Regions from separate parts of the Paenibacillus sp. IHBB 3054 genome, predicted to be linked through region 3. Evidence: riboswitches for the same ligand, from Rfam matches in the RefSeq annotation. Region 3 holds a riboswitch; each other region holds the start of a gene.
What was found. A riboswitch is a leader RNA that binds a small molecule or an ion and turns the genes downstream of it on or off. The one in region 3 is predicted to bind thiamine pyrophosphate.
Positions count from the first base shown of each region.

Region 1: it holds a riboswitch for thiamine pyrophosphate, as region 3 does, so the genes downstream of both, thiC (phosphomethylpyrimidine synthase ThiC) here and ACQ76X_RS11885 (ABC transporter ATP-binding protein) in region 3, are expected to answer to the same signal.
Region 2: it holds a riboswitch for thiamine pyrophosphate, as region 3 does, so the genes downstream of both, ACQ76X_RS22340 (thiamine phosphate synthase) here and ACQ76X_RS11885 (ABC transporter ATP-binding protein) in region 3, are expected to answer to the same signal.
Region 4: it holds a riboswitch for thiamine pyrophosphate, as region 3 does, so the genes downstream of both, ACQ76X_RS09745 (ABC transporter substrate-binding protein) here and ACQ76X_RS11885 (ABC transporter ATP-binding protein) in region 3, are expected to answer to the same signal.

Region 1 is NZ_JBOFBG010000013.1:144,443-152,407, forward strand. It holds gene ACQ76X_RS16630 (sensor histidine kinase) at 287-2,053, opposite strand; gene ACQ76X_RS16635 (response regulator transcription factor) at 2,075-3,616, opposite strand; gene thiC (phosphomethylpyrimidine synthase ThiC) at 3,817-5,595, opposite strand; TPP riboswitch at 5,700-5,806, opposite strand; gene ACQ76X_RS16645 (NAD(P)-dependent alcohol dehydrogenase) at 5,913-6,947, opposite strand; gene ACQ76X_RS16650 (SDR family oxidoreductase) at 7,083-7,901, opposite strand; gene ACQ76X_RS16655 (PadR family transcriptional regulator) at 7,932-7,965, opposite strand, start outside.
Region 2 is NZ_JBOFBG010000023.1:27,454-35,418, forward strand. It holds gene mdh (malate dehydrogenase) at 1-250, shown strand, start outside; gene ACQ76X_RS22325 (hypothetical protein) at 373-798, shown strand; gene ACQ76X_RS22330 (NUDIX hydrolase) at 943-1,368, opposite strand; gene ACQ76X_RS22335 (SDR family oxidoreductase) at 1,624-2,493, shown strand; TPP riboswitch at 2,641-2,743, shown strand; gene ACQ76X_RS22340 (thiamine phosphate synthase) at 2,856-3,464, shown strand; gene thiS (sulfur carrier protein ThiS) at 3,516-3,719, shown strand; gene ACQ76X_RS22350 (thiazole synthase) at 4,075-4,839, shown strand; gene thiH (2-iminoacetate synthase ThiH) at 4,865-6,022, shown strand; gene yfbR (5'-deoxynucleotidase) at 6,050-6,685, opposite strand; gene ACQ76X_RS22365 (fumarate hydratase) at 6,791-7,965, shown strand, end outside.
Region 3 is NZ_JBOFBG010000008.1:72,229-80,193, reverse strand. It holds gene thiM (hydroxyethylthiazole kinase) at 1-511, opposite strand, end outside; gene ACQ76X_RS11895 (ABC transporter substrate-binding protein) at 1,139-2,197, opposite strand; gene ACQ76X_RS11890 (ABC transporter permease) at 2,194-2,970, opposite strand; gene ACQ76X_RS11885 (ABC transporter ATP-binding protein) at 2,951-3,715, opposite strand; TPP riboswitch at 3,867-3,970, opposite strand; gene ACQ76X_RS11880 (amino acid ABC transporter substrate-binding protein) at 4,247-5,080, shown strand; gene ACQ76X_RS11875 (amino acid ABC transporter permease) at 5,135-5,803, shown strand; gene ACQ76X_RS11870 (amino acid ABC transporter ATP-binding protein) at 5,816-6,568, shown strand; gene ACQ76X_RS11865 (S-layer homology domain-containing protein) at 6,695-7,369, opposite strand; gene ACQ76X_RS11860 (hypothetical protein) at 7,484-7,965, opposite strand, start outside.
Region 4 is NZ_JBOFBG010000006.1:117,891-125,855, forward strand. It holds gene ACQ76X_RS09720 (response regulator transcription factor) at 1-149, opposite strand, end outside; gene ACQ76X_RS09725 (pyridoxamine 5'-phosphate oxidase family protein) at 448-888, opposite strand; gene ACQ76X_RS09730 (hypothetical protein) at 1,086-2,549, shown strand; gene ACQ76X_RS09735 (sigma-70 family RNA polymerase sigma factor) at 2,629-3,228, shown strand; gene ACQ76X_RS09740 (hypothetical protein) at 3,212-4,609, shown strand; TPP riboswitch at 4,684-4,794, shown strand; gene ACQ76X_RS09745 (ABC transporter substrate-binding protein) at 4,919-5,989, shown strand; gene ACQ76X_RS09750 (thiamine-binding protein) at 6,069-6,362, shown strand; gene ACQ76X_RS09755 (ABC transporter permease) at 6,359-7,120, shown strand; gene ACQ76X_RS09760 (ABC transporter ATP-binding protein) at 7,139-7,965, shown strand, end outside.

The sequences.
Region 1 (7,965 bases), on a different contig from region 3:
GATGTATATCCCCCTAACGTATATTTGAAAGTGCTTTCTTTATCAAGAATATCATCCCGGTCCTTCATTTCGTTAGAAATTAATTTAGTTAAAATAGTGATAATATTGTCTTTGTATCCGCTTCCACGGAGAGTAAATTAGCATTTATTTTCTCCTTTCGCACTTTTTTTAGGTAAATACCCGTCCAATAAACATCGCACATACAAAAAACCGGCGCCGTTTATAGGGCGCCGGTTCATGGCGTGGCTTGGATAGTATGCTGCAAAAACACCGGTTCAATCCGTAGTCAGCAGGGAATTTTGATAGAAACCTTCGTCCCCTGCCCCGGTGTGCTGGAGATAGATACGCCGTAAGGCTCACCGTACAGCAATGTCAGGCGGTCATGAACGTTGCGGATGCCGATGCCGCTGAACAGCTGCCTGCTGACGGATGAGGCGGGAATCGAATCCTTGTTGTCCAAATCCATCCCATCTCCCGTATCAACCACCTCACAGTGCAACGTATCCCTGTCCTTCATAATGGTGACATAGATATAGCCGGAGGTTTTGATATTGAACGCGTGAAAGAAGGCATTTTCGATAAATGGCTGAAGAACAAGCTTGGGCACTTTAGCAGACATGCAGTCTGGTGAAACGAAATAATCCACCTTAATGCGGTTGCCATTGCGAACCTGATTAATATATACATAATGCTTCAGGTTAATAAGCTCCTCTTCCACTGTAATCGTCTCGTTCACATTGCTGATGGTGTTCTGGAGCAGGGAAATCAGCGCATGAATGGTCTCCGTCGCCTGTTCCTTGCTTCCTCTCTGCACCAGAATATTGACTGACGCCAGCGTGTTGTATAGAAAATGGGGATTGATCTGCTGTTGAAGTGCGGCCAATTCCGCCTTCCGCTGTTCCTTTTGGGTTTCCACGAGCTGACCGACATAGTCGTTCAGCTCTTTGAGCATATAGTTGTATGCGGTGCTGAGCTGTCTTGTCTCATAGGTACCGGTAACCGACATGTAGTTATGGAAGCTTTTTTTGGTGACATTGGACATTTTTTTGACCAGGGTGCGCAGAGACTGCGTCAGCCTCTTCGTCAGAAAATAGATGACGAGTACGGCTACGGCGGCGATTGCTGCAACGATCAGAAAAATCGCCTTTTTGTCCAGCAGCGTGCCGATTGTCTGTTTCTTATCAATCAGATTCACAATATATAGGTTGTACGAAGGCAAATAGTCCGCCAGCACGATGACCTCCCGCCCGCCGATGGAGAGCTCCTGGCTGGATTTGCCCACCTCGGCGATCTGCTGCGCACTCTCCAGCAGGTCGGGAGACATGCTGCCGATTTGCTCCGTCCGATTACTGGACACGATCAGGCCCGATGTATCCAGAAACATTACATCGTTTCCCTGACTCGTAAAGCTGGCGTAGTTCTTGCGGAAATCACTTTCACGGGTGAACATATACAACGTGCCGTACGGCTTGGATAGACCCGGGGCGGTCAACGCCTTGGCGGCGACCAGATAACGGCTTTGTGAATTGAACGGGCTGGCGTCCATAAAGCTGTAGAAGAGCTGCCCATTGCGTTCCTGAGCGGCCTTTGTAATGGGATTATTCTTTAACTCTTCTGAGGAGCCCGACCAGTAGGTAACATCGCTGGTGTAGCTTCTTCCGTTCACACCCAGAATAGAGAGGCCGATATTGGTCCCCCCGATGCCGGATTGAATGCGGTCCATCTGATCCCGCATACTGTAATACCGCTTGAAGTTCGCCAGTGAATTGATATCCTTCTCCGTCATGAAGCTTCTGATCACGCCGCTCTGCCCGACTTCAATAGCGCTGTTGACGGTTGCATAATGGGAGTTCTCCAGCGCACTTTTGATCTGGTCGATAATCTTGGAATTGGTGATGCTGAAGGTTTGCACGAACAGCTTTTGGGACATTTGTACGGTCACTCCGGTAATCAGGACAGTAACCAGAATGATGCTGATGACCATGACGGCGAATATTTTACTGAACAGGCTTTGATCCTTGAGCTTTGTGAGCCATTTCTCCGTTAGTCCCATTTCGGGCTCCTTCCCGCTGCATTAGCCTTTCCGGTATTGACTAGGCGAGATTCCCATCAGCTTGCGGAATACTCTGGTGAAATAGCTGTGGTCTGAGTAGCCCACAAGACTGCTGATTTCAGAAATGGATAAACCTGCATTTTCTTTCAGCAGCAGGCACGCTTTTTCTATCCGCACCCGGTTTAAATATTCGTTGAAGCCCTCTTTGTTATGTAGCGCAAAATAATTAGACAGATAGGACGGGTTGAAATGAAACTGCCTTGCCACTTCGGTCAGCGTAAGCTGGCGTGAATAATGCTCGTCGATATACAGTAAAATTTTTTGAATGGCTGGTACCCCGCCGCGGTTCTTGGTTACGCATTCCGTCGCAGCTTGCAGAAACTGCTCAAGCCGTATCTCCGTTTCACCGATATGCCGTGCCTCATGAATGGAGCGGAAGAACTCGTATTTGCTTTCGTCCAAGGCGCGGGCCTCGTAATGGAAATGCAGCAGCATTCCGATGATCTGAAACATACTGTGGCATAAAAACGATTTGAACTCGAACATCCCTGTATCTCTCCGGCCGGACATGGAAGCGACATATGCGCTTAAGCGGCCGAAAGCCAAGTCGAACTCCTGCCGGTTCAGCTCTACACCGAAGGCATCCTGATCGAAAGCGGGACCCTGCCGCCCCTCCTCGCCGTTATCTACCAGCAAACAGTGATCCGGGAGAAAGAAGCGGCGGTCCAGCAGCTTCATCAGATCATCCGTATAGATCGTATGCAGTTCACTCAGCTCAGTGAAAACCCGGCTGACCGCGAGATTCAGGAACATATTTGCACGGATGCCCGCGGTGAATACCTGATCTGCAAGACGGACGAGCGCCTCATACCCAGCCTCCTCCAGATTAAACAACAGGCGGACATGCCCCTCCAGCGGAGACAGCCGGCGGAAGGTCACCCTGCTGCCGCTGCTGTGCAACAGAGAACGAATGCTGTTCTCCAGCCACTCCTCTTTGCGGCTATTCGCAGCGGGTTCGTCGCCCGTATCAGCAATTAGCAGCACGAATCCCGGAAAGGGGAACGTTACCCGCAGCGCTTCCTCGTCGTACTCCACTGGAAATCCGGAAACCAGTTTGTCCAGAATATAGTCTGCGGATTGCCGCTTGTCGCTTCTCCAGTCCACATGCTGAAGCAGCGGAATCCGCTGCGCGGTTTTTTTCAGAACGGCAAGCAGGGAAGCGGCCTCCAGTCTGGGCTTCAGGATATAATCGGCAACCCCGCTTTGGAAGGTCGAACGCACATATTCGAACTCACTGAAGCTGCTGAGCACGATCACCTCAATTTCCGGATACATCCCCTTGACGAGCCGGATCAGCTCTTCCCCGTCCATCACAGGCATAACGATATCGGTCAGGATGATATGCGGACGCTGTAATTCAATTAATTCAAAAGCCTCTCTTCCGTTGGAGGCCTCGCCCGCAATCTGAAACCCCTCCCCTTCCCAGTCCAGCAGATGGATTATCCCCTGCCGTACCAGCATTTCATCGTCCACCACCAATATTTTGCAGAACGTTGTGTCCATGGCTTCTCCTTTTTGGGAACAAGAATACACTGAAAAAACAAAATGAAACCCGCTTGATTAAGGGGTTCCATCTCACCGAAACAAACTTATCTATCAGAAATGAAACAGCTTTCATAATCTGATTTACATTATAGGTATACGCCCGGAGACTGTCAATTGAGAGGGAGGAGGGCGATTAGCGACAGTCCCGGACCGACGGTTTATTTATAGATCAGACCTCCGCCTTCCTTAAACTCTTCTGCTTTATCCCGCATCCCTGCGGCAATCATCTCTTGCTCCGGTTCTTCTTGTCCATCCTGCAACCTCGCCGTATCGCGGATACCATGAGAAATGCGCATACTGCAGAACTTGGGTCCACACATAGAGCAGAAATGAGCCGTTTTGGCCCCTTCCGCCGGAAGGGTCTCATCATGATATTCCAGTGCCCGTTCCGGGTCGAGTGACAAATGGAACTGGTCCCGCCAACGGAACTCGAAGCGCGCTTTGGAGAGTGCGTTATCCCGATCCTGCGCGCCCTTGTGTCCTTTGGCCAAGTCGGCTGCATGGGCGGCAATTTTGTAGGTGATGACGCCTTCCCGCACATCATTTTTGTTAGGCAATCCTAGATGCTCCTTCGGGGTAACATAACACAACATCGCCGTGCCGAACCAGCCGATCATCGCCGCTCCAATAGCCGAGGTGATATGATCATAGCCGGGTGCAATATCCGTAGTCAGCGGACCCAGTGTGTAAAAAGGAGCGCCATTGCAGAGCTCAAGCTGTTTATCCATATTCTCTTTGATCAGATGCATCGGTACATGGCCCGGGCCTTCCACCATCACCTGAACATCATGCTTCCAGGCAAGCGAGGTTAATTCACCCAATGTCTCCAGCTCGGCAAACTGGGCTTCATCATTAGCATCGGCAATGGAGCCTGGCCGCAGCCCGTCACCCAAAGAGAACGCCACATCATAAGCCTTCATGATTTCACAAATATCCTCGAAATGTGTATAGAGAAAATTCTCCTGATGGTGGGCCAGGCACCAGGCCGCCATAATCGAACCCCCTCTGGAGACGATGCCCGTCATTCTTTTGGCCGTTAATGGGATGTAACGCAGCAGTACCCCGGCGTGAATGGTGAAATAATCCACTCCTTGCTCCGCCTGCTCAATCAGGGTGTCCCGGTATACCTCCCAAGTTAAATCCTCGGCCTTGCCGTTTACCTTTTCCAAAGCCTGATAGATAGGCACTGTCCCGATAGGTACCGGAGAGTTGCGGATAATCCATTCACGGGTGGTATGAATATTTTTGCCCGTCGACAGATCCATAATATTATCCGCTCCCCAGCGGGTCGCCCATCTCATCTTCTCTACTTCTTCATCAATGGAAGAGGACACCGCCGAATTCCCGATATTGGCATTGATCTTCACCAGGAAATTCCGCCCGATAATCATCGGTTCACTCTCCGGATGGTTAATATTCGCTGGAATGATCGCACGGCCGCTGGCTACTTCCTCTCTAACAAACTCAGGGGTTACATTTTCCCGGATTGCGATAAATTCCATTTCCGACGTAATCAGGCCTCTGCGCGCATAATGCAGCTGGCTGACATTGCGGCCTTCTATAGCTCTCAAGGGACGCCGCTGCAATCCCGGAAACACCTCTGCCGCCGACTTCTCTGTGAGATTTCCGTTATCCTCCGGCTTGACCGCTCTTCCCTCATAAGATTCGGCATCCCCCCGCTCCGCGATCCACTGAAGCCTGTGAGGCGTTAACCCCTTGCGGATATCGCTATAGGCTTCATCATTAGTATAAGGCCCGCTTGTATCATAGACACGGACAGGAGCATTCTCCGCTTCTCCGGCAGTACCCGAGGTTCGGCTTAATGTAATCTCGCGCATCGGAACTTGAATATCAGGCCGTGAGCCCTCCACATACACCTTGTGACTTCCCGGAAAAGCACACAGATCGACCTCATGTTTCTTCTCTTGATTCGGCATCTTATTTCCTCCTTAAGGTTTAAATAAATAAGAGTGCGCGCAAAAAAGCCGCTCCACATGGAGCGGCTCAAATATCCATAAAAGGCTAACGCCAACAATGAAATAAAGGTCCGACTCCACTTTCCTACGCTGGTATGATCCAGATCAGGTTCAAGGGTCCAGGAATGCATTTTTCCCGTCTCAGCCTATTCAGGCTCCCCTAGTGGTTTCTTATTTAGTTATGTTTAAGTTACAGAGAAATCCAGCAATTGTCAACCGGTGCTCTTATAGAGGAATTGGCAAATAATAAATATCGATTGCATATTGGATGAGCACTGTTAGCTTAGCTGACTTTTTATGCACACGATAATTTTCCCCTTCGCACGGCCTTCTCCAAGATCACGAAGGGCATGGGCCGCGCCGCTTAGCGGATATTGCCGATCAATAACAGGCACTACGTAGCCTGCTTCGACAAGCTCCTTCCAAACCATTTGATCCTCGTGGTTCGGTTTATGGACTAGAAGTGCTATTTTCTTTTTTTCAAACCAGGCAGACAGCGGTGCAACCAACAGAGCCAGGAGGATATAAGAAAAGGAACCGCCGACCATGACATACGTGCCGCCTGACGTTAGTGCGCGCTTCATCGCGACAACCGAACGGTTGCCGACGACATCGAGGATTAAATCGTATCGTTGTCCGCTTGTGGTGAAGTCATCTTTTGCATAATCCAATACATGATCCGCCCCGAGGGTACGCAGCATATCCAGCTTCTCGGCGCTGTCAACGCAGGTCACTTCCGCTCCGACCCATTTGGCATATTGAACCGCAAACGTACCAACTCCGCCACCGCCCCCATTGATCAGAACCCGATGGCCCTTTCGCAGCTTTCCTTTGTCGCGCATACCCTGTAAGGCTAGAACGGCTGCCTGAGGAATAGCCGCTGCCTGCCCGAAGCTCAGGCCGGCCGGCTTTGGTGACAAGGCTTTCTCACTGGCACATACATACTCCGCAAATCCTCCCCAGCCGCAACCGGAAAGGTCCCCAAAAACCTCGTCCCCCGGTCGGAATCTTTTGGCATTGGCGCCTACGGCGATGACCCGTCCCGCGATATCTGCACCAAGAATACGGTAACGGGGTTTACGGAGCCCGCCAAGGCGGTTCATGAACGGTTTGCCGCGGAGGAGATCCCAATCCCAGGAATTCACAGAGGCAGCGTGGACCTCAATCAACACTTCATGGTCTTGCGGTGCAGGGATATCCACCTCTTCAATACGTAAGACTTCTGGCGATCCGTAGGCATCATAGACCATCGCCGTCATCGTGCGTGCTCCTCGTTCGCTGGGTAAGCCTGTATCCATCATCTCTTCTCTCATGGTCATTCTCCATTCGATAGGCTTATGTGTGTCGCGCTGTCAATTCACTTTTGGCTGCGCGCCCGCGGGACTCCTACCATTTTATTCTTCAAGGAGAATGTAATTCCCTTTATTAGGGGAACCGTCTTCCTCTTTTTATGAAAAATGCTGAGCTATATTACTTAGATACTCTTCCTCAACCGTATTTTTCTTCATACTTATGAGCATTTTCGCATCTTCTCCCACTACATAACGGAATTTGCTTGTACCGTCTGTGGCTGCTTGATAAATAGTGTCAGCTACAAGTTCTGGTGCCGAGGCATAGTCTGGAGCTTTTTCCATTTCCCCTAATTTACCCAGAAAGGCAGTAGTGAATGATTTATAATCCGTTAAGCCATCATTAAAAAAGAACTCCATCGATCTTCCGCCAAAGTCCGTGCTAATGGCTCCTGGTTCAATCAACTTTACTTTAATGTTTTGTGATGCCAATTCAAAAGATACGGATTCAGAAAAACCTTCTACCGCGAATTTAGTGGAGTGATACAGAGACATCGTAGGAAAGGTCACGATCCCTCCCATTGAGGAGATATTGATTAGCAACCCTTCCTGATTGGATCTAAAATGTGGCAACATGGCTTTAGTCATACTAATAAGACCAAACACATTCACTTCAAATTGTCTGCGGATCTGCTCATCCGTAGCTACTTCTATAAGCCCCATTGACCCATATCCGGCATTGTTCAGGAGAACGTCAATTTTACCAAACCGCTGGACAGCTTCAGCTAATGCAGATTGAATGGTATCTGTTTTCTCAACATCTAACCGCAACACCAACACATTGTCCAATGTAATGAATTCAGTTTCTTTTTCAGGTGCACGCATCGTGGCTACTACGTTCCATCCTCTTTCAGCAAAATGTTTTACTGTAGCTCTCCCAATGCCAGATGAAGCACCCGTGATAAAAATTGTTTTCATTAAAATTCCTCCTAAAAGTATCAGAATTCGTTAAATGCTGCTCTTCTCTTCCACTAACTGCTCC
Region 2 (7,965 bases), on a different contig from region 3:
TTATGCGCCAGCGGCTTCCTTGGTCCAGATGACAGAAGCGATCCTGAAGGACAAGAAGCGGATTATCCCGGTAATCGCTCTGCTTGAAGGTGAATACGGCTATGATGGGCTGTTCATGGGCATTCCCGCGCTGCTGGGTGCGGACGGTATTGAGAAGGTATATGAACTGGAGCTTACGGCAGAGGAGAAAGCGGCTTTGGATAAGTCGGCAGATTCGGTACGTGCCGTTACTTCAGTAGTTACGATTTGAGCATTAGCCTGCGGGAGCCCCCATTTTAGAAATTAAAATGGGGGTTTTCTTTTCTTCTATTTGTTGGTTAGGTATAATTGAAGTGTAACTAAAATCACTGAAAACATTAGAGGAGGTATGTTATGGGTCACTTTTTGTTTTTTCTACATATGATCGGTACATTGGCGCTGGGCTTTTATCTGGTGCTGCCGTTTGTTCTCGGGCGTGTCCAGAAGCTGAGCGTCCCTGCGAGAGAAGGAACGCTTAGTGCAATCGGCGGCTTCAACCGCTTCGCCCAGTACGGTCTGGTCATCCAACTGCTGACTGGCGGCTATATGATGACGAAGGGTGAATATTCGGTACCGTGGATGATCGTGGTGGTTGTCCTGCTGCTTGCGATGTTTGCGCTCGGCGGCATCATCAGCAAACCATTGCGTCTTGCCGCAGCCGGCATGCGCGAGAACCGTGACGTATCCGCAGAGACAGGCAAAATCCGTACCTTGAGCCTGCTGCTCATGGTGGCGCTGGTGCTGATGGTGTTTTTCATGGTGTACAACAGCATTATTTAAGACTCTCCATTATAGAAAGACTACAGAAAGCCCGCCTCCGGAATGGCATGGAGAGCGGGCTTTTGGGTGCAGACATTACTTCGGGACAAATCTATCGGGTACCACCCAGCCATGCCGCTGTCACAGATTGTAGCAGACAACGCTTTACAGCAGTTCGTTCAGGGAGAAGACATGGCTTTTCTCAAATTCAGCGAGGATTCCCGCCGGAAGCAGGCGTTGAAGCTCGAGCCGGGTACACCATTTATAATCCGAATGCTCTATGGACAGCTGTACCGCATGGTCCGCGCTCCGGCACAAATAGGTGATAATGACAAGCTGCCTTGCAGGATCGGTTAGAAACGAGGTTGCATACAGCAGATTGCCGACAGTAACCGCAAGTCCGGTCTCCTCATAAATCTCCCTTTCCAGAGCTGCCTCCAGGTCTTCTCCGAATTCTATTTTTCCGCCCGCACATTCCCAGGTGCCCGCTCCGACGGAATCTCTTGCCGCACGCCGAACAAGCAGAATCCGGCCTCCATGTACAATAACTCCTTTGACAGCAACGATGATGCTGCGTGTGTGTTTGACCATATTGCGTGCTCTCCCCTCTGTGCAGAGTCTGCATAAATCTGCAACTCCATTGCTGGATTAGTGCTTTCTCTCTAAAGTATAACGCCTTCCCCGGCAAAAACGACTGACATTTTAGTTTGACCGCGCCCAAGGTGTGGTAAGTAACATAACGTAAAGCAAATGAAGAGATGATCTGCAGGTGCATAAACCAGACACCCTGAGCCAACCCTAAAACGATGAGTAACCAACAGGTACACAGCGAAAGGAGAATGGATCATGCCAGACAACACGCAAACCAAAAAAACACTACCTCCGCAGGTGCAGGACCGCCAGCCCGGAATTGAAAGTGAAATGAATCCGCTGCCGGAATTCGAGACTTCAGCCTATAAGGCGGCGGGCAAGCTGCTGGGCAAGGCGGCTCTGATTACAGGAGGAGACAGCGGTATTGGCCGGGCGGTTGCCGTTCATTTTGCCAAGGAGGGTGCGGATGTCGTTATTTCCTACCTCAATGAGCATTCCGATGCCGAAGAGACTAAACGCCAGGTGGAGCAAGAGGGACGGAAGTGCATTCTGATCGCCGGCGATATCGGCGTGGAGGCGTTTTGCCAGGATCTGATCAATAAGACGGTGAAAGGACTCGGCAAGCTGGACATCCTGATTAATAATGCGGCCGAGCAGCATCCGCAGGAGAAGATTGAGGATATTACCTCCGAGCAGCTGGAGCGGACGTTCCGCACGAATATTTTTTCGATGTTCTATTTGACCAAGGCAGCCATGCCTCACCTGAAAAAAGGGTCCACGATCATCAACACGACTTCGATCACAGCCTACCGGGGCAGCCCGCAGCTGCTGGACTATTCGTCCACCAAAGGGGCGATTCTCAGCTTTACCCGTTCGCTGTCGATGAACCTGGCGGACAAAGGCATCCGGGTCAATGCCGTAGCGCCGGGACCGATTTGGACACCGCTTATTCCGTCGACCTTTGACGCGAAGAAAGTCAGTGAGTTCGGCGGCACGCAGCCAATGAAACGCCCGGGACAACCGGAGGAGCTGGCTCCGGCCTATGTGTATCTGGCTTCCGACGATTCATCTTATGTAAGCGGACAGGTAATGCATGTGAACGGCGGCGAGGTCGTAAACGGCTAAATGCGGTTGCTGATTCCATTGCTATGAATAATTAGAGTCTGGAGCGGAACCTTGGGTTCCGCTCTTTTTGATGCAGGCCTCTTTAAAGGATGGCTCTTCAAGGAATAATATGTTAGTATATGAAACGTTAAGCGTAATTGAATATGAATTTGTCACTAGGGGTGCCGCAAGGCTGAGACGAACATACCCGTTCGGACCCTTTGAACCTGATCTGGTTTATACCAGCGTAGGGAAGTGGAGAACGAATAACTGCAGCGGGGCTGAATGGCCCGGTATTCCTGTATATATTCCAGACTGCCTCCTTTACGGGGGCGGTCTTTTTTGTGTTTGCCGGTAATGCAAAAGAACAGGAGAAGGTGAACGTGTTGAAAGAGATACATTTGATCTCGGATGGAAAGCAGAATCCGGTGCAGTTTGTTCAGCTGGCTGCGACTGTGCAATTCATAGTGGATTATATCCATCTCCGGGAAAAGGCAATGTCTGCACGGGAGCTCATGGCTCTGACGGAGCAGCTGATTATAGCGGGGGTTCCGCCTGCCAAGCTGGTGATCAACGACCGGATAGACGTTGCTCTGGCGGCAGGGGCGGGCGGGGTCCAGTTGGCTTGGCACAGCCTGCCGCCTGCCGCAGCGCGCAGCGTAGCACCGGGCCTGCGATTGGGAAGGTCGGTGCATGCCCCGGAGGAGGCGGCCGAATCCGGCCGGCAGGGAGCGGATTTCTGCCTGTTCGGGCATGTGTTTCCCTCGGCCTGCAAGCCGGGGCAGCGGGAACGCGGATTGCAGCAGCTGGCTGAGGCTGTCCGCTGCAGCAGCATTCCGCTGATCGCCATAGGCGGAATTGAGCCGGGCAATGCCGGAAAGGTTCTGGCAACGGGTGCTGCCGGAATTGCCGTAATGTCCGGAATATGCAGTGCGGGAGATCCTGTGGCCGCCGCTACAGCCTACAGATCAGTAGTTCAGGCCGTACCCTAAGCCTGAAGCCATGAACAATGTTCCTGCACCAGTTAAAGGAGGTGAGCAAGCATGAATTTGATCGTGAATGGAAAAGGCGGGGCCTATGAAGAGAGATGCCGGACTATAGCTGATCTGCTGAGCCGGTCCGAGTGGACCGGGAGACTGGTTATCGTGGAGCTGAATGGCGAGATCGTCGGCAAGGACGTTTACGGAGATACGCTGCTGAGCGAAGGTGACCGCGTAGAGCTGGTCCACTTTGTCGGCGGGGGCTAAAGTGCCGGTGCGTGTTGCCGGGTGAAAGAAGCAAGAGGCAAGAGGTAAGACGTAAGAAGCAAGAGGTAAAAGGTAAAAGGTAAGAGGTAAGACGTAAGAAGCAAGAATTAAAGGTAAGACGTAAGACGTAAGACGTAAGAAGCAAGAGTTAAAGGTAAGACGTAAAGGTAAGACGAGGTAAGACGTAAAGGGTAAGACGTAAGAGGTAAGACGTAAGAAGCAAGAGTTAAAGGCAAGACGTAAGACATAAGACGTAAGAGGTAAGACGAAAGACGAAAGAGGTAAGACCAAAACTCGGCGTATCAGCAACAGAGGCTCCGCATTTTAGCGGGCCACTATCTCAGGAGGCGATTTTATGCAAGATCCTTTCGTTATCGGCGGAATCCCTTTATCCAGCAGGCTGTTTATCGGAACCGGGAAATACAGCCGCAATACCCTTATTCCCGAAGTGATTGCACGCTCGGGTTCTCAGGTCATTACGGTGGCTCTGCGCCGGGTTGATCCGGAGAGCAACGACAACATTGTTACTCATATCCCCTCCCATATGACGCTGCTGCCCAATACCTCCGGCGCACGCACAGCCGAAGAAGCGGTACGTATTGCCAGACTGGCCAGGGCGGCAGGGCTGGGCAATTGGGTGAAGATCGAGGTCATTAATGATCAGAAATATTTGCTGCCCGATAATATGGAGACAGTTAAAGCCACGGAAATATTGGCTGCAGAGGGTTTCGTTGTACTTCCGTATATGAGTCCCGATCTTTCCGCAGCTATCCGGCTCAAGGCAGCCGGAGCTGCTGCTGTTATGCCGCTGGGTGCGCCCATCGGCTCGAACCGCGGCCTGCAGACCAAGGAGCTGCTGCGGATTCTGATCGCAGAAGTGGACCTTCCGGTGATTGTTGACGCCGGTATTGGCAGACCTTCCGAGGCTGCTGAGGCAATGGAAATGGGCGCATCCGCCGTGCTGCTGAACACGGCAATTGCTACTGCGCGTGATCCGCTTCTGATGGCGGAGGCATTCCGTGAGGCGGTATCCGCAGGGCGCAAGGCTTATCTGGCCGGACTAGGGCCGGTGGAGGAAGCGGCAACGGCCTCTTCGCCACTAACCGGCTTTTTGTTCTAGCCAAGAGAAGGAAGGGAGGAAGAGCATGAGCTTTTATGATACGCTGACCCGGCTGGAGCAGCTTCCTTACGAGACTTTATGGAAGCAGTATACAGCGGTGGATGTGAAGCGCGCGCTTCGTTTGGAGCATCTGGACGAAGACTGGCTGATGGCACTGCTGTCTCCGGCGGCGGAGCCTTACCTGGAGGAAATGGCGCAGAAAGCGCAAAGATTGACACGTACGCACTTCGGGCATGTGATGCAGCTGTTTACGCCGATGTATTTGGCCGATTTTTGCGTGAATCATTGCACTTATTGCAGCTTTAGCTCGATTTATGACTTTCCGCGCAAAAAATTGACACTGGAGGAGGTCAGGAAGGAAGCGAAAACTATCGCCGCCACAGGCCTGCGCCACATTCTGGTTCTGACCGGGGAATCCCGGAGTGAAAGTTCGGCCGCTTATGTGAGAGAATGCGTGAAGGTGCTCCGTGACTATTTTTCTTCTGTCAGCATTGAGGTTAATCCGCTCTCTACAGAAGAGTACAATGATCTGAGGGTGGCAGGGGTAGACGGTCTTACCTTGTATCAGGAGGTCTACCATCAGGAGACCTATCGAAAGCTGCATGTGAAGGGTCCGAAGAGAGTCTACCGCAACCGTCTGGATGCGCCAGAACGCGGCTGCCGCGCCGGGTTTCGATCCGTGAATATTGGTGCCCTGCTGGGGATGTACGATTGGCGCCAGGAGGCTCTGGCAACGGCCCTGCATGCCAGATACTTGCAGGACAAGTACCCGGAGTGCGAGATCGGCTTGTCGATTCCCCGTTTTCGCCCGTATCTCGGAGAATTCAATCCGGCAAGTGATGTAACCGACCGTGCGCTGGTGCAGATCATACTGGCTTACCGCCTGTTTCTGCCCCGTGCGGGCATTTCATTGTCCACGCGGGAACCGGCAGCTTTGCGCGATCATCTGGTCCATCTCGGCATCACTAAAATGTCCGCAGGAGTATCCACCGAGGTAGGCGGGCATACCCTTGAAGGTGGAACCCCGCAGTTTGAAATATCGGATGGCCGCAAAGTGCATGAAATTACAGAAATGTTGTATGCCAAGGGACTGCAGCCGGTATTCAAGGACTGGGATATCCTAACAGAGCCGCTCCATTCACCAAAGATTACACCACACCATCAGATGGACTCCCTGCGTTAATAAATTCGAAGCGATCAAATTGCTGCATCAATCTGCCGAATCTGCCGCGGGCTCACTGCTCATGCCTGCGGACAGCTCGTCCAGCGACATTTCAAACCCTGGAGCCATATGGGCCAGGAAATAATCCATCTCCGGCAGTTCCAGTACGCGCAGCTTTGTCGCGGTCTGCTCTTTGGCAGCGGCGAACTCGCGGTTGCCTGCAGCGACCTCCCAGACGCATTTCAGATAGGCGTCCAGCACGTCCGCTGCTTTGACATAGCGCAGCAGCCCGGCATCCTCTGAGCCGGGCGGGCTGTCCTGCGGTTGCAGGAGCGGCGCGTAGACCGCGCTTAGCTCCGGCGGAATCATCGCCGCCAGACGTTCGGCGGCGACCCGCTCCATGTCGCGGAAGCTGGACAGCAGCCGCGGGTTGTTATGTTTCACCGGCGTAGCGATATCGCCGGTGAATACCTCGGAGGCGTCGTGGAACAGCGCCATCACCGCAGCCCGGTCGGCATTTAGCGACCGCCCGAAATGAGCGTTGCCGATCGAGCACAGCATATGGGCCAGCAGGGCTACCTGGAATGAATGCTGCGCCACGTTCTCCGGGGCGGTGCTGCGCATCAGGCTCCAGCGCTGAATATATTGAAGGCGATACAAATAGGCTGAAAAATGGTAGTTCAATTTTTAAGTAACCCCTTTCATGAGCCGATTAATATGATATTATAATAACTAATTGTAACAGAGTTTAGACAACCTGGAACTGATGGAGAGGAGTCCTGAATGAAGATGCAGCATTTTGAAGACAGCATTTATAATCTGATCGTAGAGACCTCCACAAATTTGCCGGGCGATGTGCGCAGGGCGGTAGCGAAGGGGCGCGCGCTGGAAGACAGGGCGACCCGCTCGGGACTTGCTTTGACCACGATTGCACAGAATATCGGAATGGCTGAGCTTCAGGTATCGCCGATCTGTCAGGATACGGGGATGCCGACGTTTATTATTCATACACCTGTAGGCGTTAATCAGATAGAAATGAAAAAAGATATACACAGCGCCATTGTCCGGGCGACCCAAAACGGCAAGCTGCGTCCCAATTCAGTAGATTCGCTTACCGGCGAAAACAGCGGAGACAATCTGGGCGCCGGGACACCGGTAATCCATTTCGAACAATGGGAAGAAGAGGGCGTAGATGTCCGGCTCATCCTGAAGGGCGGCGGCTGCGAGAACAAAAATATCCAATACAGCCTTCCGGCAGAGCTGGAAGGACTGGGCAAAGCTGGCCGTGACCTCGACGGCATCCGCAAATGTATTCTCCATGCCGTCTATCAGGCACAGGGACAGGGCTGCAGCGCGGGCTTCATCGGTGTGGGCATCGGCGGAGACCGCACGACAGGCTATGAGCTGGCCAAGAAGCAGCTGTTCCGTAAGGTGGAGGATATCAACCCGGTAGAGGATCTGGGCAAGCTGGAAGATTATATTATGGAGAATGCCAACAAGCTGGGCATCGGCACGATGGGTTTCGGCGGCGAAGTCACGCTGCTGGGCTGTAAGGTGGGAGTGATGAACCGGCTTCCGGCAAGCTTCTTCGTCTCGGTGGCCTATAATTGCTGGGCCTTCCGCCGCCAGGGCGTGTTGGTTGATCCTGCGACCGGCAAGATCAAGGAATGGCTGTATGAGAGCGGCACGGGGATTTCCGTTGATGATGCTGGAGTACCTTCGCCCGAGCCGGTAGCTGTGCATGCCGCAGGTGCTGCCGGGTCCGGTGTCGTTCCCGAGGATGCCACGATTCCAGGGGCTCCGGCTGTTTTGTCGGCCGCTGAAGCTGCTGAAGGAGCAGGGCAACCTGCAACGGCCGGCGGATCGCGCGAGGTCCGGCTGACGACGCCGATCAGCGAGGAGGATATCCGCAGCCTGTGGGTGGGCGATGTGGTAATCCTGTCCGGGGAAATGCATACCGGCCG
Region 3 (7,965 bases):
TGCCGTCGGTAATTACGTCATCTTTCCCGGTAATGATGACCACACATTCCAGCTTTCGTGCCGCTTTATTCGCCAAAGCGATGACATCGCCATCGCCGGCACCGGCGTCTACGCCCTTGATGGCCCAGCTTTCCCCGGCAACATGGGCCACCTCAGCAACATTGCCGCGCAGGGCGGTAATGTGCAGCTCCTGGACCAGCTTATGCGTGACATCGGTGCGGTAGGCGGTAGCACCGGCTCCAACCGGGTCCAGCACCAGCGGTACCTTATGGCGCCCAGCCGCTTGTCCGGCCAGTACCATTGAGGTGATGGTATGCTCGTTCAGCGTGCCGATGTTAAGCACGACAGCTCCCGACATCGCGGCGATGTCCGCCACCTCCTCATGGGCATCGGCCATGAAGGGCGAAGCGCCCAGAGCCAACAGCCCGTTGGCGGTAAAGTTGGCCACCACAATGTTGGTGATGTTGTGCACAAGCGGATTGGCTTCACGTACTTTAGCTAAATAACTCATTATTAGTCCTCCTCGAAGTTTTGTTTGAATCAGCTTGCTGAAACTGTAAGCAAAACTGCAAATATATCAAATGAACTTGAAATTAGGTATAGTCAGAGCTCCAAAGCTTGGGGTGCTTTACAGCGTATTGCAGCGGATGTCCGTTCTAATCTCTATCATCCCTCTAAGCGGCAGTCCAAGGCACATTCTATTGCACTTTCTACAGCAGACGGCCCCTAAATTAGCCGCAAAACAGCTTCTATTGCACTCTGTACAGCAGAATCTAGCAGAAAGGGGCTTTTGCTCGGAAATGAAGAAATCTACTGCATGAAATACAGCAGAATGCGATTCACCGCACAATAATGAGCAATCTGCTGCAGAAAATACTATCATAAAACAAAAATGCTCTTTAGAAATTAACTAAAACGCTGTGGATTCTAGATTCAGCCTACATACACCTAATAGAACCGCATTCACAGTATCCAGATAACGCTGTTGCGTAAGCTTTTAAACGAAAATACTGCACAAAATCCTGTTCCCGCTAACACTGGATTAGTCCTCATAAAGATGGTCCACGATATAAGTCCCCATACATAAGTCCAGTCCCCATCCATGAATCTCTAAACTTCGGCCCTTAGAACTTAGCTCCTACAGATTAACAAAAGCTTCCTTGCTGACCGTTTCTCCGCTCAACAGTCCGTTCTCGGACAGCCACGTGTGCACGTTCTCCCAAGATTTCTCCTCCTGCTGTCCAAAAGGCAGTTTTCCTGCATCCATCAGCGGCAGAAGGATTTCCAGACTTTTTGTCTCGATTGCTTGGTCGAGCGGGGCGGTAGAGTCTTCGTGTGCAAACAATATTTTAAGTGCCTGCTGAGGCTGCTCCTGTACGAATTGCTGTCCTTTGTGTGCCGCATTCATGAACTTCCGGTAGTCATCCTCCGAATCCAACAATCCCTGTTCACTGGCAACAAGCACAAGCTCATAATAATCCGGCACTCCGTAGTCCGTCGGATCGAATGAAGTGACGGGGTGTCCTTCTTTTTCCAATATCAATGCCTCATGATTAATAAATCCGCCGATAATGCCGTCTACGCGTCCGGTAGAAAGAGCAGGAATAAGATCGAATCCAACATCAATCAGGTTCAGTGAATCTGGATCGCCTCCGTCGTATTTGACCATTGTCCGGAGCATCGCTTCATACAGGGGAATGGAGGAGTATCCGGCATTTTTGCCTGTGAGTTCTTTCGGGCCGGTTATCCCGCTCTCTGCGGGGACCAGAAGATGATTGAGCGGATGCCTTACGAGCGCTGCGACTGATTTTACAGGTATTCCTTCACCCCGAGCCATTAGTACCTGCGGTTGGTAACTGAGAGCCAGATCGACTTTGCCTGCGGCTACAAGCTTCAAAGCATCATTGCTGTCCGCCGGCATTTGAATGTCCACCTCCAGCCCTTCTTCGGCAAAATAGCCATTCTGCTGAGCGGCATACAGGAAGGAATGAACTGCGTTCGGATACCAGTCGAGCATTATAGTCAGCTTGTGCGGTTTGTCGCTGGAAGTCTCTGAAGAAGCGGCGGAGGTATCCGGGTCTTTTGCGCTGGTGCAGCCGCTTAAGAGGGTAAGCAGGCATAACAACAATAAGTATGGAATAAGGCGGTGTGTTTTCTTATGTGTGGAATGATTGCGATACAGCTCAGAATGGGTCATCGGTAAAATCCTCTTTTCTGCAAAATGAGTTTTTCGAGCACAGCGATACTGAGAAACAAGGCTACACCCAAAACGGACAGCAGCAATACGGCGGCGAACATTTCTGCACTTTGCAGATTGCCGGCCATCCGGCGGCTGAAATAACCAAGCCCCCGGCTGCCGCCCAGCCATTCCCCGATCGTAGCTCCGATCACACAGTAAACGATGGACAGCTTAAGTCCGGAGAAAAAGGAGGGCAGTGCCAGCGGAATTTGTGTCTTGCGCAGAATCTGCCAGCGGTTAGCCCCAAGCGTCAGCAGCAGGTCTCTGTACAGGCTGCCGCTTTGCCGCAGACCGTCATAGACGGCTACCACAACCGGAAAAAAGGCAGTCAGAAAGACGACAGCAACCTTGCCCCACAGGGTATAGCCGAACCACATAATAAAAATAGGTGAGAGCGCGATCAGCGGAATGGTCTGGCTGATAATCAGCATGGGATAAAGTGCTTTGGCGAGCGGAGCGAACATATGCATGCCGGTACCCAGCAGTGTTCCGCAAACAACCGAGAGGGCAAACCCGATCAGTGTCTCCTGCAACGTGGCGGGCAAATGCTCTCCGAACAGCAGCCCCCGCTTTTCAATCAGCGCTGTCCAAATTGCACTTGGCCCCGGGAGAATAAATGAAGGGATCATGTTCAGCTGTGCTGTGATCTCCCATGCCGCAATAAGCAGCACCACAAGCAGTAGAAAGGGGCCATAAGTCCGCAGCTGTTTCTTATACCATAGAGCTCTCATGCAATCTACGCTCCAAATCCTCCCGCAGGGCAACAAACTGCGGTTCATAATTCATTTTGTAATGTCTGGGTCTCGGCAAAGTGACGATCAGCTCCTGCAGCCCGCCGCCAGAGCCGCCGGTCATCAAATAAATCCGGTCGCTGAGCAGCAGTGCTTCTTCAAGATCATGGGTGATGAACAGAACGGACTTTTCCAGCCCGCCCCACAGCTCCAGCAGCCAGCGGTGCATCTCCCGTTTGGTGATCGCGTCCAGCGCTCCAAACGGCTCGTCAAGCAGCAGCAGTTCGTTGCCAGCAGCAAGTGTGCGGAGCAGAGCGACCCGCTGGCGCATCCCGCCGGACAGCTCCTGCGGATAAGCTGTTTCCTTGCCGGAGAGGCCAAAGCGGTCCAGCATTCCGCGGATCCGGGCGAGTGCCTCGTGCCTGCTAGAGTCCTGCTTCAGCTCCCAGGGAAGCAGGCAATTGTCCAGCACGGTCCTCCAAGGCAGCAGCAGGTCCTGCTGCGGCATATAAGCGATCTGTCCAAGCCTTGTGCGTGTCGAAGGAGAGCAGCGTCCATGTACGGTTATTTCACCGCCGGACGGCTCGAGCAGGCCGGCAATGATTTTGAACAGTGTGCTTTTCCCGCAGCCGCTGGCTCCAACAACGGAAATGAATTCGCCTTGGCGGACGGTCATTGAAAGACCGGAGAATACCGGATTCCTAGCCGCTGCAAAAGAATAAGTCAGGTTGGTTATAGTGAGCATAGTGGAATGTGGAAACCTCCTGCGGGCGTAGTTTGTTTGACGATACTTGCCGGATCGGCGGCAACAGCAAACACAAGAAAGACCCATTCATTTCCGGAGGAAATAAATGGGTCTGAACGTCACAGTCAGTTAGCTTAGTGCGGCTCCGCTGAACAATTCTGCTCCACTTCCCTCCGCTGGTATGATCCAGATCAGGTTCCAAGGGTCCGGAGCTTAAAGCTCCGTCTCAGTCGGCCGACTCCCCTAGTGAAATAACAGGTCAATATTGAATTTGCAATTGCTAATTAATATACCATATCCCGGCAGTTTGTAAAGAGAAGCAGTCGCTCACTTTCGCTGCAGTCCGGTTATGAACAGCGTGATCATACCGGCGGAAATCGCCTCTTTGCCGGAGCCGTGCCGTTTCGGCTGGTATAAGTAGAGATTCGGACTGAAGATGTAAAAAACTTGATGAGGCAGCGGTACTTTTGGGCAAGATAAGCAAGTGTCCATGCAGTGAAAAATAGAGGGATTTTGAAAGGGGTTCATGTGATGAAGAAGCTTAGTCTGACTATCCTGCTGCTGCTAACTCTGCTGCCGGCAGGGGCATGTGGCAATAATAACAATACAGCGCCTGCGGCTACTGCCGCGCCCACTGAAGGAGCGGCGGCTCCGGCCGGGCAGAACTCACTGGAAGCTGTTAAAGCGAGTGGCAAGCTGCGTATTGGTACGGAAGGGACATATGCTCCGTTTACTTTTCATGATGCAGAGGGCAAGCTTACCGGTTTTGATGTGGAGATTGCGAAGGAGATTACGAAACGGCTGGGGGTGGAACCCGAATTTGTAGAAACCCAATGGGATGGCCTGTTTGCCGGCATGGATGCCAAACGATTTGATACGATATTCAACGAGGTTTCGATCACGGATGAACGCAAGGTGAAATACGATTTCTCTGAGCCGTATATTGTCTCTAAGGGAGTGCTGATCGTGCGCGGGGATAACCAGGATATTACAACCTTCGCGGATCTTAAAGGCAAGAAGGCAGGTCAATCGCTGACCAGCAACCTGTCCGATATCGCCCGGGACAACGGTGCGGAGATCGTCGCTGTGGATGGCTTCAACCAGGCCATAGACCTGCTGACCTCGGGCCGGATTGATGCGACCGTAAATGATGGCTTGTCCTATCTCGACTTAAAGAAGCAAAAACCAGATGCAAAGATCAAACAGGTGGATGAAACGGCTGAGGGATCGCAGAGTGCGGCAGTTTTCCTCAAAGGAAACGAAGAGCTGGTTAATGTCGTCAGCGATGCGCTGGCTGAAATGAAGAGCGATGGAACCTATCTGAAAATATCCGAGAAGTACTTTGGGGCGGATGTGTCCAAATAACAAATGGAGCTGGCGCGAAGATGCAGCCGAGTGTCCAAAAAGGATGTCTGAACGATGGATGACCGGAAAATTGGGATTTTCATGGATTCACTGCTGCCCCTGTTTAAAGCGGGGGTGGCTTATACCCTTCCGCTGGCGCTTGTTTCCTTCGCGCTTGGATTGCTGCTGGCTGTTCTTACCGCGCTGTTCCGTCTCTCCTCATGGAGAATCCCGAAGCTGATCGCCCGGTTCTACGTCTGGGTAATCCGCGGGACACCGCTGCTGGTACAGCTCTTTATTATCTTTTATGGACTTCCGGCGGCAGGGATTGTGCTGGATCCTTTTATTGCCGCTGTAATCGGTTTTACACTCAGTGTTGGAGCCTATTCTTCGGAAATTGTCCGGGCAGCCATCCTGTCCATACATAAAGGCCAATGGGAAGCTGCCTTTTCCGTCGGAATGAGCCGGGGGCAGGCACTGCGGCGGATTATTCTGCCTCAAGCGGCGCGTGTATCGGTTCCGCCCTTGTCGAACTCTTTTATCAGTCTCGTAAAGGATACCTCCTTAGCGGCAAGCATTACGTACGTAGAGATGTTCAAAACAGCGCAGCAGATCACGGCGACCACCTACGAACCGCTGCTGCTCTATAGTGAGGCTGCATTATTCTACCTGCTGTTCTGCTCCGTACTGTCCGCGCTGCAAAATGTCCTGGAACAGCGGTTTGACCGTTATTCGGCGAGATAAGGAGGAAATCACTTGATTGAAATTCGCGGCCTGTATAAATCCTTCGGTTCGTTACAGGTGTTAAAAGGTATCGCCCTCAGCATGGAGCATGGCAAGGTTCTGGTGATTATCGGGCCCTCCGGCTCCGGCAAAACAACGCTGCTTCGCTGTTTTAATCTGCTGGAAATACCGGATCAGGGCAGCCTGTCGCTGGGGGAATTAAGCCTTGAATTTACGCAAAACAGGAAAATTCCGCATAAGACACTGATGGCCCTGCGCCAAAAAACGGGGATGGTCTTTCAGTCCTATAACCTGTTTCCGCATATGACTGCGCTTGGCAATGTAATGGAGGGGCAGGTTACTGTACAGAAACGCAGCAAGGAGGAAGCCAGGAAGCGGGGGATAGAGCTGCTGGCCAAGGTAGGCCTCAGTGATAAAGCGGAGTCTTACCCCCATCAGCTGTCCGGCGGACAGCAGCAGCGTGTGGCCATTGCCCGGGCGATGGCGGTCGATCCCGAAGTGCTGCTGTTCGATGAGCCGACTTCGGCGCTCGATCCTGAGCTGGTGGGCGAGGTGCTGAAGGTCATCAAGCAGCTTGCGGCTGAAGGCATGACAATGGTGATCGTCACCCATGAGATGAAGTTTGCTGCCGATGTAGCCGATCGGATCATCCTGATGGACAACGGTGTGATCCTGGAACAAGGAACTCCGCAGCAGGTGCTGGAGCAGACGGAGAATCCGCGGGCCCTGCAGTTTCTGAACCGGCTGAGCGGCGATGATTTATGAGTCGCAGTGCATCCAAGCTGCGTGGAACAAGTAAAGGCAGTCCAGGGAGAGACCTGGACTGCCTTTGCTTGTATTTAGTTCATCTCATGATGCGCGGGGGAGCGCCTGAGATGCAGTCAATAGTAGTTAGTTCTGCGTGGATGCATCATTGACTGAATTCAGATATTCCAGTGCATTGTACAGCATAACAGCCGCTTCGGCGCGGGTGAGCTCGCTTTTCGGATTAAACTTGCCATTTGCATCAAGCGTGTTGATCTTGTATTTCAGCGAACGCTGTATGCTGCCTTGGTAGGAAGGCTCCAGTGCAGCTTCGTCAGCGATATCTACAGGAACAATATTGATCAGTGGCAGATTGCCAACCTTCTCCACGCCCTGAACGAGCAGGTTGGTGAACATCTCCTTAGTAATTAGCTTGGAAGGATCGATATCTGCAGGAATATCAACGTCGTTGTAATGGGCGTTGACGAAAGCTTCCGCATACCAGGCTTTGTCTTTTACCTTGGAGAATATAGCGCTGGCCAGAGGTGCCTTGTTGAAATCAATGGCAGCCAGACTGAGTTGAAGTCCACCAGTGATAAACTGCACGCCTTGTGCTGTGGTCACTTTAGCACCGGGCAGAAACTGGGTATCGGAGATGCCTTTTATGAGACCTTGTTCCTTCAGGGAGTTGATCTTGGACTTTCCGGATACGTTGTCAATATCTTTAAAGCTGCTGCCAGCAGCAAACATCTGTCCTCCCAGCGAGAAGGAGAGAAGTGATACGGTTGTTATCACTGCAAAAGCACTTTTTTTCAGTTTCATGGAGATTCCACCTCTATAGTAGGGTAGGCCGCTTGGCCATTATCAACTCCTTTGACGTTATTGTTGGGGAGAAAGTTGCAGACAATTTAATTATAAATGGCTGTGTCTGCGTTTTTACATCACTTCCTGAAACATCAGGTTGCGGTAAGGATACTTGCTGAGGCTGCTTTTGAACAATAGAGCGGCACCATACTCCTCTATCGTGACGGATTTCAGTGAACTTGCCTTAACGAATCTGCGAACCAGCTTGTTAACGGCGGTCCTGTCGTTGCGCCGGATTGCGGCGGCAAAGCTTTCGGCATAACTGCGGTTTCTGGCCAGCTTCCGGTAAAAAGGGAGTATAGCTGCGGCAATCCTGCGGTGCATCCCTGCATTAAAAGTAAATTGTACGGTACCCGGCGGGATCGTCGTCCCGTTTGTATAGAAGGATACCGGCAGCGGAAAGGGGAAGGAGATAAAGTAGCCGATGCCGTTTGTGCCGTAATTCTCTACAGAAGCCAGAGTAGGAATCTTTGCGAGCAGTTTGCCCATAAGACTAAGGTCTGCGTTAACGATGGCGCTTGACCATTGCGCGGCAAAGCTGCCGCTTCCGGCTA
Region 4 (7,965 bases), on a different contig from region 3:
AGGATGGCCAACTGACAGCCGGCAGCCGCCTCCACTGCCCCTTCACCGCTCTCCAGCCAGCGGACGGCATACTGGCGTTCCCGAAGATCGGCGGAAACCGCACTGCCAATCTCCCGGTCATCTTCAACATATAATAATGTAACGCTCATTTAGCTTTCAATTCCTTTCTTGGTGGAAATGGCAGGACATCATAAAATCCCCGAAGGCGGCGGATTACCGTCTGCGCTTCGGGGAGGGTATAGGTTGTATTGACTATGCACGGTTTCCAAAACTAGCCGGGGGCCCTTATAGCATTGGCGAGCGGAATCGGGCAGGCAACCGGTTCAATGTCAGATTTCAGTCGAGTAATTATAACATGATTTACCATAAGCCAGCTATCTTCCGGACGGCAAAAAGCCATCTATAAACCGTAGGGTTTAAGATGGCCAGCTGCTTCATATCTTAGATTTATTTGCCGTTAACTGCGGCCGTAGGCTGCCAAACGCCATGCTCTTCGTTTTTGCCGACATACTCTATCCGTGCCGGTGCAAGCTCCAGAATGACATAGTCAGGATCATCCGGTCCCTTGAACCATTGCTCCAGTGATTTATTCCATACTTTAGCCCGCAAGCCTTCATCCTTGGTGACAGCGACTGTTGCTTCGATCTCCAGCACATCCTTGCCGCCGCCCTTTTCATATCCAAGCAGCAGAAAAGCATGCGGATTATCCTTCAGCTCTTCTATCTTATGCGTCTTCCGATTGGTTGCGAGGTAAATGCTTAATCCGTCATGAAATACCGCCATATAACGCACCTTAGGTTTGTTGCCGGCTTCTATCGTGCCGAAGGAACCGAACTTATTGTCATCCAGCGCTTTGATGATATTTTGCTCCAGCTCATTGCTATCCATTGACGAAACAGCTCCTTTCCAATATGTGTGCTTATTATAGTGTACCCGTCCGGTTCAGAATGAATCCGGGACAAAATCATGAACTCATCACAGGAATTGCTCTGGATCTGGATCGGTCGTCTCTCCTAGCTTGGCAGCCTGGAAATTAGGGTAATATAGAAGATGTCAATATCCTGTGCATAAGGGTGGAACCGTTAATGACTGAGCATTTCTCCGAACACACCGAACCTACACTACATACCGCTCTGCTGCAGTTTATTTTCCCCTTCTCCATCAAGGACGGTGAGGACAAGAGCCTGGCCCGGCAGCTTGGGCTTGACGGCTTCACCCGTTTTTTTCTTGACAACAAAGAGCTGGAAGATGCTTATTACGGCGAAGGCTACTGCGTATCCCATGAGAAAATGGAGCGAAGCTATCTGCCGTTCGCAGCCCATGTCCTATTCCCGCGGGACAAGGATAAAGAAGATTCCTTCCGCCGGTTTTCCCGGGTAAACGATCTGGCCTGCAGACTGGAAATGACACAGCAATCCATAAACTTCCGGGTACTCTCGACGGATGTATTCATTTGTCCGTTTCAGCTTGGATTTCTGACCGTAAGAGTCCGCATCGAGGAAGAGAATCTGCCCTTCAGCACCGCGCTGGAATTCGCCGACCGTTTCCGCACACTCGAGGATGTCTCCTACCAGGACAAACATACGTATATCCATTGCCAGGACAAAACCTTCGATCAGGTGGAGGATTTTGTGTTCAGGAATCTGGCCGTTGGCCTGCAGCCGTTTATGGACCAATCGGAAATTGACGGGGCCTATTTCGAGACGCTTCCCTTCTTCGTTGATGAACGAATGCTGGTCCAAGCCTTTTATGGCTTCAACCGGCAGGAGGACGCAGACGAAATCAGCGTGGAACTGCGTTACCGCGCCTCCCAGCTGGATGGGCTGAATCTGGACGGAAAACCCTATATCAGCGCCAGCGATCCCGAGTACATCGAGGAATACTGCCAGGCACATTCGTACAACCGCTGGGGGCCGGATACCTACTATATGACCAACGAGCAGACCTTCTGCTGCCTGAGCCGGGCCGAACCGGAGGTAGCCACCCCACTGGTCAATCAGATGTACGGGCAGTATTACTACGGGCTGCTCCTTAGTATTTTCCACAAAATCGTCCTGTTGAAGCTTTCCAATCTCCACTCCCGGCTGCGTATCAACCACGACTATGACGAAATTGAGAATCTGATCTTCCTGATTAACAAGTTTTCGGCCAAGTTTTATTTTCTGGAGCTGATTTCACAGTCGCAGGGCCGGGAGATCTTCTTCCAGCTGCGCAAAGTATACGGCAATGACGCCCTCTTTGATGAAGTCAAAATGACCCTGAACGACCTGTTCCAGTACCAGGAGAAATTCCAGGCCAAACGCCGGGATACGCTGCTGATGATTCTGACCGTCTTCACAGTGGTGAGCGGCATCTACGGGATGAACCAGGTTATTGAAGATTTGAAGGGACGCATTGAATGGAGCAAAATGCTGGAATACTCTCCTTTTGAATATTTGGCACTGCTGCTCACCTTCACCGGGATCCTCGTCAGCATCCTCCTGACGCTGAAAGAGCTATGGAACGGAATCCGCAGCCGCCGCAGAAAAAGATTTTATTCCAAGGATTGATAAGCTGTCGGAAACTATCATGAGTGATTTGCCCTCCGGGCGACGTAGTAATGAATAGTATATACGCCGGAGGTTGCCTATGACGTTCAATCCTAATGACAGCCTGGCATGGGCCGGGCGGTTCAAAAACAAAGATAAAAAAGCACTCGCAGAAGCGATTGATCTCTTTGGCCCCGATGTGCAAAGACTGGTCCGGCGTATTCTGTCCGGCACCGGAAGCACGGAGGATGTTGAGGAATGTGTGAGCGATGTGTTTATGGCAGCATGGAGCGGAATCAGCCGTTATGAGCCCGAGCGCGCCTCCTTCCGCACCTGGCTGTTCCTGCTGGCCAAATACAAAGCGCTGGATCTGAGGCGCAAGCTGCTGCGCCGGGGCGGAACCGGAGAAGCAGATGCTGCCGGAGCTGCACGGAATGAGATTTCCGCCGAACAGGAAGTTCTTTCCCGCGAGACGGCCAGGGAATTGATCGGCTGCGTGCAGCAGATGGGCGAACCGGACCGCAGCCTGTTTCTGCGCAGATATTTCCTTTATGAGAGCCTTGATCAGCTAGCGCAAACCTTCAGTCTCAGTAAAAAGGCTGTCGAGAGCCGCTTATACCGTTGCCGGACGCTGCTCAAGCAGAAGCTAGGCCTGTCTGAGAGTCAGGGAAAGGAGGCGCAACATGGCCAAAGACATTAAAATTGAGGAACAGCGCCTGTTCGGGATGATTGATTCTATGAGCTTCAGCGATGCAGAGCTTGCCTTAGGTGTTCTGCCGGAGGTTGACCAAGGTCCGCGCCCCGCAGACGAAGAGGAAGCCGCTTCGCTCGCCCGCATCAAAGCACGTACACTTGCCCGTCTGGAGCCCGAAGCTGCTGTCCACACCGTCCGTTCCTTTGCCCGGAGATCCCGGAGGCGGAATATCTTCGCAGCCGCAGCGGCAGTAATACTAATTGCTGCCGGTATGCTCGCTTTCTCTCCTGAGGTACAGGCCGGGTTAAGAAAGGCGCTGAGCTTCCTTCCTGGCTTCGGCACCGTTGTGGAGAACAGCCCCGGTGACCTGATCTATGTACTGAGCAAACCCTATGACATTGCTGTGGGGGACGGAAGTCTGACCGTGGATGCCGTTCTCCTGCAAGAGCTTGGCGGGAGCATTACGCTTCGCGGCCGGAAAGTCCCTGAAGTCAGCGAATTTGAGGCAGATATCGGCGGCAACCGCTATACTTTCACCTCTTACATGCGTTCGTCCTCGGAGAGTGAGTGGTACGGCAGCTACAGTTCAACTCAAGCGCTGCAGCTGAAGAAGGATAATCTTCTAACCCTGCATCTAGGCAGCACAACCGTTGGTCCGTTACAGCTCACCGCTCCGAAGACAGCTGAGGAGCTCGGGGAACTCGGCGCAAGCGATATACAGCAGGATGTGCGGATTACTGCTTTTCCGGTGGAACTTGGCGGCGGGCTTGTCCGTGTCCAGTTGTTGCCCACTCTGACGGCGGAATCCGGGCTAACTGTCCATTCTTACGGATTGGAGCCGCTGGTGCCTGGGTCAGGTCTCTATGTAGAGAACGCGGCAGGAGAAAAGGCATCACTGGAGCAGCCTGAATCCATGTCCTATCCTTCCGACTTCCGGTTTCATGAGACTGCCGGGGCGGGCGCTCGGCCTTATACGGTCTTCATTCCTTATATTGAAGTTTCAGATCGTGACGCCGTATCTGCAGAAGTAGAGATTCCGCTGCCTGATATCGGCCAGGAGGAAATGCTCCACACACGCGCGGAAATCGCGGGCTTTCCGGTAGAGTTCACCCGCATTGAACGTACCGGCGAGACGGCTGCCAGCGTCGATATGAATGTGAATTTCAATGCCGCAAAGCTGCGGACGCTGAAGTATTTCCTTATTCGCTATCCGGGGCAGGCGGACAACAGCTCGTTCTCTTGGCTGAATACCGACCAGACCTACGGCGTGATGAAGACCCTCCATTTAGAAACAAAACCCGGGGAGGATAAGCTGCGTTTTAAGCTGTCCGAACCGCATTTTCTGCTCAAAGGGCCGTGGCGCCTGCCGCTGAAGCTTGATAGCTAAAGCAGAGTTGCTACTGGACAACTTTGGAGCAGGCGTCTATAATACACCGTAAGAACACAGCAATACCTATAACTTCATAGTACCAGGGGTGCTGGAATTGGCCGGCTGAGATTGTATCCCACAAGATACTGACCCTTATACCTGATCTGGATAATGCCAGCGTAGGAATCGTCAATCGCTTACGGCCGTTTATGGCCCAAGCACAACCTTGCGCAAGTAACTGGTGTCCCGATTCTCGGGGCGCCTTTTTTGTATGGGACTATTCAGAATCTGGAAGACTAGGGTTGCTGGAAGGAGAGAAGAAGAGAAATGGGAGTCACAAAAGTATTAAAGCTCAGCCTCACCTGCATGCTGGTCTTTGCCATTGCCGGATGTGGCAATAGCAATGGGAACTCTGGCGGAAATGCGGCAGACACTGCCGGAAACAGCACCACCGCTCCTGAAACCACTGCCGGGGCAGCAACGGACGCTCCTAAGGAGCTGACCAAGATCAAGGTCGCGCTGGACTGGACGCCGAATACAAATCATACCGGGCTTTATGCGGCAAAAGAGCTGGGCTATTACGAAGAGGAAGGGCTGGATGTTGAAATCGTGCAGCCGGGAGCTGCCGGGTCCGACACGATGGTTACCTCGGGCGAAGCCGCTTTTGGCATCAGTGCCCAAGAGGCGCTGACGCTGGCCCGCCTGCAGAAGGTGCCGCTCGTGTCCATCGCCGCTATCATTCAGCATAATACCTCCGGGTTCGCTGCACCGAAAGACCGCAATATTAAGACACCTAAGGATTTCGAAGGCAAAACCTACGGCGGCTGGGGTTCCCCTGCCGAAGAAGCGGCCATGAAAGCCATTATGGACCCCGAAGGCGGAGATGTGAAAAAGGTGAAGCTGGTGAACATCGGTGAAGCAGACTTCTTCACCGCCGTGAAACGCGACATTGATTTTGCCTGGATCTTCTATGCCTGGACCGGGATTGAAGCGGAGCTGCGCGGAGAACCGCTCGACATGCTCTACCTCAAGGATTATGCACCCCAGCTCGATTACTACACGCCGGTACTGACTACGAGCGAGAAGGAAATTGCCGAACATCCGGAGCTGGTGAAGGCTTTCCTTAAGGCTACCTCGAAAGGTTATCAATACGCCATTGATCAGCCGGAGGAAGCCGCAGCCATTCTATCCAAAGCTGTTCCCGAGCTGGATCCCAAGCTGGTCCTGGCCAGCCAGAAATGGCTCAGCCCGAAATACAAGGATGATGCCGTCCGCTGGGGCGAGCAGAAGAGCGAGGTCTGGCAGGATTACGCCGACTGGATGTATGGCCTGAAGCTGCTCGATCAGCCGCTGGATGTTCCAAGCACATTTACGAATGAGTTTTTGCCAGCTAATTGATTAAGGATGAAGTGATTGAATGTTCGTTTCGTTCCGCTGTACGCAGATTACCCATTTAAACTGAGAGGAATGATATATTGTGGCCAATACATTGCTAAGCATTCAGGTAATTCCCAAAACTCCGAACAACGAGGATTCGATTCCTTACGTGGACAAAGCCATCGAAGTGATTCAGAAATCCGGTGTAAAACATCAGGTGAACCCGCTGGAGACCACGATGGAGGGCGAAATCACCGAGCTGCTTGAGGTTGTGCGCCAGATGCATGAAGCGCTGATTGCAGCAGGCAGTCCAAGCGTCATCTCCCAGATCAAAATCGCCCATAACCCGAATGGAATCAGCATGGACAAGCTGACGGAGAAATACCGGCCGTGAGATCGTATTGGAAACAGATTTGGCCGCCCCTTGTGGCGGTCGTCTTTTTTCTGGGGTTATGGCAGGTTTCCGTATCCCTGTTCCATATCGAGTCATGGATCCTTCCCAGCCCAAGCGATATCGCCCGGGAAACCTCGGGCAATGCTTCCGGCATTTGGGCACATACAGCGGCTACGCTGCGCCTTACCCTGATCGGCTTCCCTATCGGCACAGGCGTGGGTCTTATTGTTGCCCTGCTGCTGCATCTGCTGCCTTGGCTCAAGAGAGCGCTCTACCCGCTGCTCATTCTCAGTCAAAATGTGCCCTCCATTGCGCTCGCGCCGCTGCTGATTATCTGGTTCGGCTTCGGGCTGCTGCCGAAGATTGTGCTGATTACACTTGTCTGCTTCTTCCCGGTTTCAGTCGCAGCCATGGGCGGCCTGACGCAAAGCGACCGGACCATGCTGAACTATATGAAGATGGCCGGCGCGAACAAATGGCAGATCTTCACCAAGCTGGAGCTTCCGGGCTCCCTGCCCGCCCTGTTCTCGGGGCTTAAAATTTCGGCCACCTATGCTGTAATGGGTGCCGTTGTCGCGGAATGGATCGGAGCTGACAAGGGCATCGGCTACTACATGCTGCTGCAAAAATCCGCTTACCGCACAGACCGCGTATTCGTCGCCATTGCCATCATCGTGCTGCTCAGTCTTGTGCTGTTCGCACTTATCGCGCTGCTGGAGAAATGGCTGGTGCGCTGGAAACCGCGCAAAAGTTCCTAGAGAGGAGGATGGCCGACAATGCCGCATATTACAGATAACCCGCCATCCGGCACTGAAGCAGCCGGCATTCCTGAATCCAGGAACTTACCGCCTGCACTTGAGGTAAAAGGAATCTCCAAAACCTTCACCCACCGCCGCCGCGAAACCCGCGTGCTGGACAACGTATCCCTTACAGTGCAGCCGCAGGAATTCGTCTCAATTGTCGGACCCTCAGGCTGCGGAAAAAGCACTTTATTCCATATTATCGGGGGCCTGGAGCTGCCGGATGCCGGAACGGTAAGCATGAACGGCAACCTTGTTACAGGGCAGCGCGGAGAGATCAGCTATATGCCGCAGCAGCCCGCGCTGTTCCCTTGGCGGAGCATCGAGGACAACGTCCTGCTCGCCGGTGAGCTTAAGGGCGCGCCGCAGGCTGCGGCGCGGGAAACCGCCCGCCATTGGCTGGCCAAGGTCGGCCTTGGCGGCTTCGAGCGGGCCTACCCGCATATGCTGTCGGGCGGCATGCAGCAGCGGGCTGCCTTCCTGCGGGCGCTGCTCGCGCCGCAGGAGCTGATGCTGCTGGACGAGCCGTTCAGCGCGCTGGATGCGCTGACGCGCAGCGAAATGCAGCGCTGGCTGCTGGAGCTGTGGGAGGAGAACCGCCGCTCCGTGCTGTTCATCACCCACAACATCGAAGAAGCGCTGCTGCTCTCCAGCCGCATCTATGTGTTCTCCGGACGTCCCGGCTCCGTCCTGCATACGGTCGATGTCCCGTTTCCCCGGCCGCGCCGCGAGGAAATCGCCGATTCGCCGGAATTCCTCCAGCTCAAGCGCCAGCTGTCACAGTGGATGCGGGAAGAGCAGGC